One region of the Lysinibacillus sp. genome, then DNA from elsewhere that is predicted to be linked to it. Evidence: riboswitches for the same ligand, from Rfam matches in the RefSeq annotation. Region 1 holds a riboswitch; each other region holds the start of a gene.
The links. Region 1 has a riboswitch for S-adenosylmethionine ahead of RT445_RS04625 (bifunctional homocysteine S-methyltransferase/methylenetetrahydrofolate reductase). Riboswitches for the same ligand answer to the same signal wherever they lie in the genome.
Positions count from the first base shown of each region.

Region 2: linked by a shared signal. The riboswitch ahead of RT445_RS13930 (Na+/H+ antiporter NhaC family protein) and the one ahead of RT445_RS04625 (bifunctional homocysteine S-methyltransferase/methylenetetrahydrofolate reductase) in region 1 are both predicted to bind S-adenosylmethionine.
Region 3: linked by a shared signal. The riboswitch ahead of RT445_RS16225 (methionine ABC transporter ATP-binding protein) and the one ahead of RT445_RS04625 (bifunctional homocysteine S-methyltransferase/methylenetetrahydrofolate reductase) in region 1 are both predicted to bind S-adenosylmethionine.
Region 4: linked by a shared signal. The riboswitch ahead of metA (homoserine O-acetyltransferase MetA) and the one ahead of RT445_RS04625 (bifunctional homocysteine S-methyltransferase/methylenetetrahydrofolate reductase) in region 1 are both predicted to bind S-adenosylmethionine.

Region 1 is NZ_DAMDAY010000011.1:16,615-19,769, forward strand. Features, by position in the region: gene RT445_RS04625 (bifunctional homocysteine S-methyltransferase/methylenetetrahydrofolate reductase) at 1-1,141, opposite strand, end outside; SAM riboswitch class I at 1,230-1,329, opposite strand; gene RT445_RS04630 (protoporphyrinogen oxidase) at 1,429-2,823, opposite strand; gene RT445_RS04635 (protoglobin domain-containing protein) at 3,109-3,155, opposite strand, start outside.
Region 2 is NZ_DAMDAY010000064.1:3,615-6,769, forward strand. Features, by position in the region: gene RT445_RS13925 (VanZ family protein) at 1-14, shown strand, start outside; gene RT445_RS13930 (Na+/H+ antiporter NhaC family protein) at 98-1,333, opposite strand; SAM riboswitch class I at 1,473-1,580, opposite strand; gene RT445_RS13935 (LysR family transcriptional regulator) at 2,207-3,091, opposite strand.
Region 3 is NZ_DAMDAY010000083.1:7,980-11,134, forward strand. Features, by position in the region: gene RT445_RS16220 (methionine ABC transporter permease) at 1-517, opposite strand, end outside; gene RT445_RS16225 (methionine ABC transporter ATP-binding protein) at 507-1,535, opposite strand; SAM riboswitch class I at 1,619-1,722, opposite strand; gene RT445_RS16230 (thioredoxin family protein) at 1,779-2,090, opposite strand; gene RT445_RS16235 (toprim domain-containing protein) at 2,106-2,447, opposite strand; gene gcvH (glycine cleavage system protein GcvH) at 2,539-2,919, opposite strand; gene RT445_RS16245 (arsenate reductase family protein) at 3,135-3,155, opposite strand, start outside.
Region 4 is NZ_DAMDAY010000036.1:22,117-25,271, forward strand. Features, by position in the region: partial or broken gene RT445_RS09955 (GerAB/ArcD/ProY family transporter) at 1-338, shown strand, start outside; gene metA (homoserine O-acetyltransferase MetA) at 379-1,314, opposite strand; SAM riboswitch class I at 1,414-1,523, opposite strand; gene RT445_RS09965 (nucleotide excision repair endonuclease) at 1,728-2,099, shown strand; gene RT445_RS09970 (hypothetical protein) at 2,326-2,496, opposite strand; gene RT445_RS09975 (TrmB family transcriptional regulator) at 2,557-3,155, opposite strand, start outside.

The DNA.
Region 1 (3,155 bases):
GACGTACGCCATGTGTATTCTTCAACAATGCTCCCATTGCAATATTGCTAATACGAGGAGAGGCTAGAGAATTGTCTGCCATCATGACTACATCTGCGCCAGCATCATACAATTGTTTTGCTCCTACAAGGAATCCATCAATTTCTAAATGTCTAGGTGTATCCAGTTCTACAATGACAGATCGTTCACGTTTTACTTTTTCATGAAGAGGCTCATACTTAGGAGGCTCTGCTTCTCGAACGATCTCAATCTTTTCAGGTTTCGCATGCTTTTCATGAACGGGTGATAACTCCTCTAAATATTTTTTTGCTGCCGCTATATGCTTTGGTGTCGTACCACAGCAGCCCCCAATCAAGCGTACCCCTTGATCACGTAGTTCTACTGCTGCTCGACCAAAATAATCAGCCTCCGATTCATAAACGACACGCCCATCTTCTAAGTCAAGAAGTGAAGCGTTCGGATAAGCTGACATAAATGCCTTTTCAGGAAGTTCTACGCCTTCAAATGCTTGTATTGTATGATGTGGGCCTAGCCGGCAATTGACACCAACGATATCTGCACCAAGTGTTTCTAGCTCATGCAAAGCATTATTTAAAGACATTCCATTTTGTAAAACACCAGGCTCATGCATAGATACTTGTGCAATAAGTGGTAACATTGTTTTTGCACGTAACATTTTTAATGTTGCAGTTAATTCTTCAAAATCATAATAGGTTTCAAGTAAGAGGCCATCTGGATTTCCTGCAAGTAAAACACTTGCTTGTTCCTCTACAGTCGCTAATATTTCCTCTAGTGTTGCATCACTTTTTCGGATACCACGAATACCTCCTATTGTCCCTAAAACAAATTGACCTCCATCTGCAGCTGCTCGCTTAGCAATTGTAATAGCTGCTTCATTAAATTGTTGAACGCGTGATTCTAATCCATAGCGAGCTAATTTGATGGCATTTGCACCGTACGTATTCGTTTGAATGATGTCAGCACCAGCCGCAATATATTCTCTATGAATCTTTTCAATTAACTCTGGTCTCTGCACATTCATTTCCTCATGGCAATATTCCAATCCATAGCCATAAAGAACTGTGCCTATTGCACCATCCGCCGTCAATACATGCGTGTTTAACTTCTCAAGCAATCCCATAAAACTAGCCTCTCTTCCTATGTCTCTGTATAATAAAAAGCCTTCTTTCATAAAAAAGAAGGCTTTAACGATTCAGCATTGTTGTTCCTTCTCATCTTCGACTCAACGGTCTTCTGGATTTAGCACCTGACAATAAGTTGGTTGCTGAAGCTTCAATGGGCCAGTCCCTCTGCTTCTCTTGATAAGAATTAAGTATGAATTTTTTAAATAATTAAAAGAATCATATCGTTTACTGACGAATGAGTCAAGAGTATTTCACGTAACAAAGTAATTTTTAACTTAAAATCTTAGAAACTGGATAGTTCCTCTGCAAGCTCCTCACCAATTTTTTTCCCATTTTGAATGCAAGCTCCGATACCTACACCAAAATATGAACAGCCTGCTATAGCTAAATTTGGATAGTTTTTGTTCAGTTCCTGAAGCAACCCTTGTAACGCTTCTCTGTGAGCTAAGTCGTATTTAGGCATTTGATCAATCCATTTTGTTACATTTACTACGGTTGGATCCTCTTCTATTCCCAAGCTCTTTCGAACATCCTCTAAAGCAACGGTTACCAATTCTTCATCAGTCATGGTACGTAGTTGTTCATACGCTGGGTTAATACTCTTATAGAAGAGTCGTACAAGTAATTTATTGTCTCTCGATGTATGCTTCCATTTACGACTTGTCCAAGTTGCTGCATTACAAGTAACGTTAGAATTATGAGAGACAATATAGCCCGTTCCATCTGCTGGCAATTTCGCGTCTGGTACATCGAAGCCTAAGTATATGGTAATGGCTGACGCAGTAGTAAATTGATTAAAATAACGGTTTAATGATTCATCCTTCATGAGGCTTTGAACAGCTTCATTCGGTAGTGCAAGCACAACATAATCTGCTCCGATATTTTCACCATTTGCTAATGAAATTGTATAGCGGTCTTCCTGTTTTTGAACATGTAAAGTAGCGACACCCTTGATAATTTCAACATTGGTTAATGTTTGCTCAAGTCGATCGATTAAAGAAGTTAAACCATTTTTAAATGATATAAATTTTTTATTGGCAGCTTTAACAAATTGCTCACGGTTCGCATCAAAACCTTTAATGATACTTCCATAATCATTCTTATAATCAATTAAATACGGTAAAGTAGAAGCAATTGAAAGCTGATGTAAATCACCTGAATACACACCTGCTAGAACTGGTGCAATTTGGTTTTTTACTAGTTCCTCTCCTAAATAGTAGGTTAAGAACTCGCCAATTGAACTTTCCTTTGTAAAGCCTTTGTTTGGTAATGTCAAATCCTTTAATGCTTCCTGCTTTCCTTGCTCTGATATTAATGTGCTTTCCTCTAAGGATGCCAAGCTCATTGGAATACCAAATGTAGAATCAGCTGGAATAGCATGTAGTTCATTATTTGTGTAAATATAAGAAATGCCGGTTTCGTTATAAACTAGATTATCTTCAAAATCAAGCTCCTGCACTAGCTCCATAACACCTTTATGGCGAGCGACAATAGAATCAGCACCTGTTTCCATAATAAATCCTTCTTCATATGCCGAATGTAACTTACCACCTAGATATGTATTTTTCTCTACAAGTACTAGACGAACATCTAGATTATTCTCCTTCACTTGACGTTGTAAGTAATGCATTGTGCATAATCCTGTAATTCCGCCACCTAATACAACAACTGTTTTCATATAAACCGCCCCTATTATTAGTTCTTTCTACAGTATAAACCTATTTTCATTGAAAATTGCATTCAACCCTTTACAAATTTAGCAAAAATAGAACTATCCCTTTAGGAGATAGCTCTAGCCAACATATATATTAATAGGTACTATAGTGTTAATTACGCCTAATACATTGTAGTAAATACTAACCGTCTATACTTTTAAATTTTGCGCAAAGGTCGCTAATTTTTCTGCCGAATTCGTTACTTCTGTAAATGATGTCCCTAACTCACCTAATATACCTACGATTGCTTATATTTTTGTTGCCATGCAATCATTTTGTTCTTTTGCTTCAGTCA
Region 2 (3,155 bases), on a different contig from region 1:
AGGCAAGAAAGTAATCCTTCTAAATCTAAACCATTACTTTAAGAGATGAAAAAGACCAGCTAAGCTAAAATTTTGCTTTGCTGGTCTTATTTGAGCTTTAGGCTTTCTTTTTTGAAGGGTATCCGATAGAAATAGCTATCATTCCGCAAATACCAATAAGAATGGGATAGATCGAGTATTGCAGCATACTTACTGGTGATATTTTGGCCACGCTTGCGGCAGCAAGGAATTGAGCCCCATACGGCAGAAGCCCTTGGACTGTACAGGAGAAAATATCTAATATACTTGCGGATTTTCTTGGCTCAATGTCATATTGTTCAGCAATATTTTTAGCAAGTGGCCCAGCAATTAATATCGCAATTGTATTATTAGCAGTAGATAAATTCGTTAAACCCACAAGGCTAGCAATGCCGAATTCAGCACCCTTTTTCGATTTAATTCTACTTGTCGCAAGGTGCAGCAAAAAGTCAATGCCTCCGTTAAACTTAATAACCTCTACCATTCCAGCTATTAATATGGCAAGAAAGGCGATTTCATACATACCGGACATGCCTTCTCCAATCGTTTGCAGAAGGCTCATCAAGTGATAGCTACCATCTACTAAGCCAACAGCACCTGCAAGGACAATCCCTAGTGCCAGCACAAGGAAAACATTCATCCCAGATAACGCTAAAATGATCACTAAAACATATGGTACAATTTTAACCCAATTATAGCTTACATGCGCCACTTGTGCTGTTTCACCCATTGAAATGATTGCTAAAATAATGCTCGTTACAATCGCTGCTGGCAATACAATCCAAAAATTAACCTTAAACTTATCCTTCATTTGTGCGCCTTGTGAACGTACGGCAGTAATGGTTGTATCTGAAATAAAGGATAAATTATCACCAAACATTGAGCCACCAACAACAGCCGCCATCACTAAAGCAATAGAAAGGTCTGTAAGATCACTTATTCCAACGCCTATTGGAGCTAATGCAACAATCGTTCCCACGGATGTACCCATTGAGAGGGAAATAAAACAGGCAATGATGAACAAGCCCACAACCAGTAAGTTTTGCGGAACGACCGATAAAGCAAAGTTAACAGTGGAATCTACTGCCCCCATACCTTTTGCAACCTCTGAAAAGGCCCCAGCCAAGAGAAAAATAATAACCATCATCATGACATTTAAATTCCCTGCACCTTGACAAAAAATATCAACTTTTTTCGTAAACGATTCTTTTCGATTCATGGCTAGAGCCACAGCACCTGCAATGGTGATAGCAACAATGACAGGAAAGGCATAAAAATCACCTGTAATAACCCCAGAACCAATAAATAATATCATAAAAACAACAAATGGGATCAGCGCCCATGGATTCTCTTTCTTCACTGTTTTACCTCCAAAAAAATTAAAATCAGCCTTTTTCCATAAAAAAAGGCCTCATCTTGAATGAACAAGAAGAGGCCTTATATTGAAAATACACCTCTTATCTATCAAGTCATTTCTTGCTGGATTTGGCACAGTAACTTAATGACTAAGTTCCGCTGCCGAGATTTCATCGGGCCAGTCCCTCCATCTCTCTTGATAAGAAGAAAAAATATTATTTTTTTGACACAATATTAAAAGATTAAAATAAAAAATTAATATTTGCAACAAGTTTTTTCTTTAACTTCTATACGTACATAGATTTTCCGATTAATCTTAGAAGAAATCTGCTTATTGTAGCTGATTTTGTGTATTACTGAATAACGCCGATAGCGGATATTCCATCTTGCTCCTCGGGTATTCATCCTGCTTCGCGGGTATTTCACCTTACTCCGCGGGTATTCAGCCTTGCTCCGCGGGTATTTCGCCTTGCTTCGCGGGTATTCAACCTTGCTTCGCGGGTATTCAGCCTTGCTCCGCGGGTATTTCACCTTGCTCCGCGGGTATTCAGCCTTGCTCCGCGGGTATTCAGCCTTGCTCCGCGGGTATTTGCCTGCTAAATAATAGAATATAATCCCAGGTCGCTTATTGTGCAACTAACAAAAAACCAGGTGCTCTTCTAAGAAGAACGCCTGGTTTTATTGTGAAAGTGAATCTTACTAACTTACTTAGTTTTGATTCGTTATAATACTACGCTAAGTTGAGGCAATGAACAAGTTAAAATATTTTCCAACAAAATTTTAGGGAATTTTTATGTTTTTTCGAGCATTTCAGGAACCCGTTTCAAAGGTATTAAATTTTGTAGTGCTCATTATTTTCTTTAAAGTAAGTAATAATAAAGTCCCGTAACTGTTGAACGGCAGCTGACGAGATGGAATTTTTTACCCAGGACAGACCTACTGTATACGTTGGATGCATATTAGCTATTTTTACATAATGTAAATTGAACTTTCTACAAACCGATATGGGCAACAAGGCTACACCCTGTTCCAGCTGGATAATTTCTGCCAGGAGGGTTGAATCTACTTCATAGTTTTTGATAGGCATAAATCCCGCTCTTTCACAAAGTGACGTTGTAAAACGGCTATATTCTGCATTGTTGGCTAAGGAAATAAAGGATTCATTTGCAAACTTAGCTAGAGAAACCTCTGATTGACCAGCCAATGGGTGATTAGAAGGCAACACAAGTACTACATCCTCTGCCACAAGCACACAGGTTTCAATTTCTTCATCAATGATTGGAGGGCCAGCTATGCCCAGATCAATATCCCCTTTCTTTAAATTTATACGTATATCATCCCTTGTCTCAATTCCCTGTTGAATTTTGGCATGAGGAAAATCATTAATATATTGACTAATTAGTCCAACGAGAAATCGGGTATTTGATATGGCTATTTTAACTGTACGAGCATTGATTTCATCAAGTGATTGAATATCCATTTTTGCATTTTCTAGTTCGATAAATACCTTATTAACATGCTTGAGCATAATCTGTCCTGCAGCACTTAATTCAATATTTCTTCCTTTTCTATGAAATAATTTTGTGCCTAGTTCATCCTCCAGACGTTTTATAGTCAAACTTAAGGATGGCTGTGCAATATTTAACTGTTGAGCCGCCTTCGAAATATGCTCTGTATTTGCTACTGTTTGAAAATACTTCAATTGTAAAAGTTCCATTTCGCTTAAGCCCCCTAATTCATTTATCTAAATAAATATATTTATATCTTATTATGTATTAGAC
Region 3 (3,155 bases), on a different contig from region 1:
CGATAATCCCTGCCATTGCAGTATAACCAACAAGTGCTACAGCCGTTACGGTAATACCAGAAATCAGAGCTGGTAATGATTCAGGGATTAGGACTTTCCAAATAATTGTGGACGTTTTAGCCCCCATTGAACGAGCTGCTTCAATGACACCTTTATCAATTTCGCGTAATGCAATTAAAACCATACGAGCGTAAAATGGAGCTGCACCGATAATTAAGGCTGGTAAAGCCGCATTTGCTCCGCGAATTGTCCCAAGTAAAAACTTCGTAAATGGAATTAATAAAATAATTAATACGATAAATGGAATGGAACGGAATATATTAACGAGTGACCCCGTTAAAAAGTTAACAATTTTATTAGCCCATAACTGATTAGGACTTGTTAAAAATAGCAAGATACCAATAACCAATCCAAGAATAAATGTGACAAATGTTGAAATAGCTGTCATATACAATGTTTCATACGTAGCTTGCCACATATTTTCCCAGTCTACGTTCGGAAAGAGATTAGTTAGCATTTGCGATCACCTCCGTTTGAACTTCGACTGTATTTAAATAATGTAGGGCATCAGCCACATTTTCCTTAGAACCATCAATTTGCACAATAAGTGTACCGTATGCTCCATTTTTCGTTTGCGAAATATTGCCATGAACAATGCTTACTTCCACATCGAATTTTTTAACAAGATGTGAAATGACGGGCTGTTCCGTTTTTTCACCAACAAAGATCAGCTTGACAAGTTGACCAGTTGGGTAGTTTGCTTTGATCTGTTCCACTGTATCCTTTGTTTCTTTTGTGTCGGTAATCTGGGCTACAAATTTCTTAGTAATAGCTGCTTGTGGTGCTTGGAAAACTTGCAACACCTCACCACGCTCTACAATTTCACCAGCCTCCATTACGGCTACACGATGACATATTTTACGGATAACGTGCATTTCATGGGTAATCAATACGATCGTTAACCCTAAACGTTCATTGATATCAACTAGTAAGTCAAGAATAGCATCTGTCGTTTCAGGATCCAGTGCAGATGTCGCCTCATCACATAGTAAAACTTCTGGATTATTAGCTAATGCTCGTGCAATCCCAACTCGCTGCTTTTGACCACCTGAAAGCTGTGATGGGTATGCCTTATCACGTCCTTCTAAACCTACAAGTGAGATTAACTCCTTCACACGGGCTTCTCGTTGAGCTTTTGGAACACCTGCAATTTCCAGAGGGAAAGCGATGTTTTCAGCAACTGTTCTAGACCAAAGTAAATTGAAATGCTGGAAGATCATACTTACCTTTTGTCTAGCAGCTCTTAACTTTTGCCCTTTAATGGATGAAAATTCTAGATTGTTTACTGTTACCGTTCCTGTTGTCGGTTTCTCTAATCCATTTAATAAACGAATCATGGTACTTTTACCGGCACCACTATAGCCGATGATGCCAAAGATTTCACCTTTATTTATAGTAAGGTTGACGTCTTTGACTGCCGTTAATTCGCCATTTGCTGTTTTGTATTTCTTCGTAATATTTTGAAGCTGAATCATAGCGAATACTCCTTTTCTTATATAAAAAAACCCCTTCACTCATAGACAAGTAGAAGGGGTCACGTATGATACGTTAAACCGTTCTCTCATCTTTCAAAGAAAAATCTTTGGGTGATTTGGCACCTTTTCACATGGTGATGGTTGCCGGGCTTCATAGGGCACTTCCCTCCGCCGCTCTTCATAAGAGTTCGATATATTTAATGTTTTAGTAATATATTTGATACTTTACCACGCTAGTAATGTTCAGTCAATTGATTTTTTTAACAATTCGTACAAAAAAGGTACAGATTGAAAAGCATAAATTTTATCTGTCACTTTCCCGCCATCAGTAACAAGTAAACATGGGACACTTTCAATTTGATGCTCATAAGCAATCTGCTCTAGAAAGTTGATATTTGCTTTGCCAATTTGAAGCTGTGGCAGCAATTGTTCAATAACTGACAGCATTTTTGATGCCACCGCACATGTTCCACACATCGGTGTATATAAATAAAATGCAGCTTTTTCACCCGACTGTATAGCCGCTTCCCACTGCTCTTTTGACCATTCTTCCATTGATTTCACGCAACCTTACAAAATATATTCATTATGGATTGAGAAATGAGCGCGCAATAAAATCATCGCTAACACTTTTCTTGGTGTTGTCTCTACTTCCTTATATGTTGGCATTGTACGTAAATGCTCAGCCTCTGGATAATGTCTGTCCATTAATGCACGTAGCTTATCGCCAGACGTATCTGCATCAAAAAAAGTGAAAAGCTCACAGCCCTCATAAGGATCGAGTAGCTCTTCTAATTGATGCACACCAATTGTACCATTCGTACAAAGTATTGTAACATTCTCATTTAAAATAGGCTCAATTTGTAGCTTATCTGAGCGTCCTTCTACGATCAAGCATTTTCCCTCGAACATTACGCCACCTCCAATTAGACATCCCCACTTATAAGTCATTATATAACAAAAAACGCCGGTAGTTTCCGACGTTTTTCGATTATAGCTTGTCTTATTCAGCGATCATTTCTTCGTATTGCTCTGCTGTCATAAGTTTTTCAACTTCAGATGCATCAGCAGGCTCAACAACGATCATCCATGCTTTTTCATATGGTGATTCATTAACGAATTCTGGGCTATCTTCTAAATCTGCATTGACTTCAACTACAGTACCTGAGATTGGTGCATATAATTCAGAAACAGTTTTAACTGATTCTACGCTACCGAATGGATCATCTGTTTTGATTTCGTCGCCAACCTGTGGAAGCTCAACGAAAACGATATCTCCTAATTCAGATTGTGCGAAGTGAGTAATACCAATACGTACTTTTCCATCTTCTACTTTTACCCATTCATGTTCTTCAGAGTATCGTAAGTCTTTAGGTGTGCTCATGCAATAAACCCCTCCATAAATATGTAATATATTCACTTTCAGTGTGCCATACTTCTCCTATAAAAACAAGATTCAATTACACCTCTAGGTAATTGAAAGCATATTTTTTCGAGTTCGCTTCAAAAATTAGAAACATCCATCGGAGACATTATTTTCATTCAGATCATGCCTTACACTTCCAAATAGAGGTAAGCCCTTTATCACGATCAAGACGGCTATTTCCAAGTTTGCTCAAA
Region 4 (3,155 bases), on a different contig from region 1:
TAATGGCCTTTATGTGGATCTCATCCATTTATATTCGAACTTTTATGTATTTCTATACGACCGTTGTCGGCCTTGCCCAGATTTTAAAAATCAAGGATCATCGGCCTCTCATTATACCGATGGGGCTAATTGTTATTGGGCTTTCTCAAATAGTTCACCCAAACATTGTCCATTCGAACAAATATAATAATGAAATTTGGCCAATCTTTTCTTTTTTCATCACCATTCTATTACCGATCCTTTTACTAATTGTGGCGATTATTCGCAATCGCAAAGCGAAAGCTGAAACGAGCGAAATGCCCAAAGCAGAAACAAGCAATGACAATCAAAAAGTCTAATTTCTTTTAAATTAGCAAGAAATTAGACTTTTTATTTGAATCAAATATGATACTCAATTTCGTCAACAAAATCCCATTCATATGGTGTTTCTTGGTATACATAATAGTTCAACCAGTTCGAGAATAATAAATGGGTGTGGGCACGCCATGTATTAATAGGCTCTTTAGTTGGATCATCGTTTGGAAAGTAGTTTACGGGAACGGCGATATCAAGGCCCTTAGCCACATCACGACTGTATTCATCGGCTAGTGTTGTGGCATCATATTCCAGGTGACCTGTAATCATAATGTTTTTATTATCTTTTGATTGTACGATAAATACCCCTGCATCCTCCGAATAAGATAATAAGCGTAAATCTGGATGATTGCGTACATCGTCAATTGACACAGACGTATGGCGAGAATGAGGAGCGGTAAATAAATCACTAAAGCCCCGCACTAAATCTACCGTTAAATCGGTAATGACATGGGAATAGACACCAGAACATTTAGCTGAAAGCTCTACCTTTCCAATTCCATAGTGGTGATACAAAGCAGCCTGTGCTCCCCAACAAATATGTAATACGGATGTCACATTCTCTTTGGACCAATCCATAATTTCTGAAATTTCTTGCCAATAGTTGACCTCTTCAAAAGCCAATTTTTCTACTGGCGCCCCTGTAATAATCATGCCATCATAGCGTCGATGACGAATTTGGTTGAATGTCGTATAAAATAGCTGTAAATGAGATTTACTAACATTTTTTGATTCATGTGTGGCAGTGTTTAAAAACGTAATATTGACCTGTAACGGTGTATTCCCTAATAACCGTAATAATTGGAGTTCTGTTTTTTCTTTTTCCGGCATTAAATTTAAAATTAATATATTTAACGGACGAATTTGCTGTGTTTTCGCACGATCCTCTTCCATCACGAAGATTTTTTCCTCACGTAAATGTTCTCCAGCTGGTAAATTTTTCGGAATATTAATTGGCATCTTGCGTTCCCCTCTCTGTTTTCGCTCTCTTTTTCTAAAAATTAAAAAATCCCCCTCATTCCATACGAGATAGAATGAGAAGGATTTTTTTCACGTCCACTCTTATCTCTCAAAGGAATATCCTTTGTTGGAATTAGCACCTTTCTAACACATGTTAGAGGTTGCTGAAGCGTCATAGGGCCATATCCCTCAGCTTCTCTTGATAAGATTATTTAATTACCTTGAATTGTAACATGAACTAGTTAGAATATCAATAATTCATAGAATATTTTGTGATTCGCTATGCATGTTCTTTGTCCATTTGAAGTACACTAAGCTTGCTGTTAGTGGCTTTTCGATATTTAAAATTTATGGTAAACATGCCGTATTTATGTTACCATATAGCTTTAGTAAGAGAGAGGAACGTGAATAGTTTGATTAAAATTGAATTTCCAAAACCAGATGTAGTTATCCGTCAACGTGAACAAGAAGTAAAACCAGGTGATGTGCCAATCACACCTTATTTTGGCTTTATTGATTTCCATAAAATCACACGTGATAAAGGCGGCATTTTCTTATTCTATAATGACAAGAATGAGCTATTATTCGTTGGGAAAGCTCGTAAAATCCGTCAACGTATTAAAAAGCACTTTGAGGATAATGTATCACCGATGAAAAACCACCGTGATGAAGTGTTCAAAATTGAAGTCTATGAAGTAGAAGATCCAATGGAACGTGAAATTTACGAAACATATGCCATTAATACGTTCCGCTCCAAATACAATGTTGATAAAGTCTTTTATTAAGACAAATTACAAAAAGCCGAAATCTCATCAAAGTGAGATTTCGGTTTCTTTTTTCACAGGATGGTCATACGATCGATGGGTGTGTTTTGCTTGTTGATGAAGACCTCAATAAGGTTCTGTTCAGGGCTTTTCGATATTTTAAAAACATATGGTTGGGCCTCTTTTCGTTGCTCGCTGCCTTCATTAAGATGAATGATAAGTCTATTTTCCTCTACTTCCATACTTGCTAGTACATTCCCCTTTGAATAATAGACGAGATAATACGTCGCGTCATTTCATACAATAATTGAATATTGTCCTGAGAAACGATGTTTTTCTGAATATGTTCTGGTACGATAGGTAGTTCACGAATGCTGAGTGTAGTGGTAGGTGGCGTAGCATTACACGCTGCTAACATTAGTAGACACCCTAAACCTAGCAACACTAATTTATTCAGAATGCTCCCCTTTTCTCATCTTTATTCTAAGAAAAAACCTTTTCGCTCTTTCGCAATCCAATCCTCAAGCTCCTGATCATCGCGTTTTACTAGTCTATTGATAAGGACATCATGCCAAATATAATCCTCTAACAAATAGATATGGACAGGGTCATTAGTGATGAAGGCCGTTTCTTGCGCGGAAGGCGAGTGACCATAAATCATTTCCTGACCATCTACCGATAAAATAAACCAATGTGGAGTAGACGTTTTTTTCGTATAGTGTGTGGCCCTATGGCGGTCAATAGTCGCTAAATGTTCCTCTACATACAGTGTAATGCCATGCACAGGAATACGCTGTGACACTTCTTGAAGGTCTTGTCGTAGCGCATCGTACATATCTTCCCACATCGACAGAATCACTTTTTTCTTTGCTTTTCTTAAAAGTGACTGACAGTAATTGAGGATGGACTCCTTGCCCTTTAGCATCACGACTTTATGCTCCACTTCCTGAACATTTTCCTCTAGCTTTTCTAATTTCATACTTATCGACGAAAAATTTGATTGCCAGCGCTGCTCCATTTGCTGTAAAAATACGGACACGGGCATGGCTGAATAGGTCGTTTGTTCTGCGGTCTCTT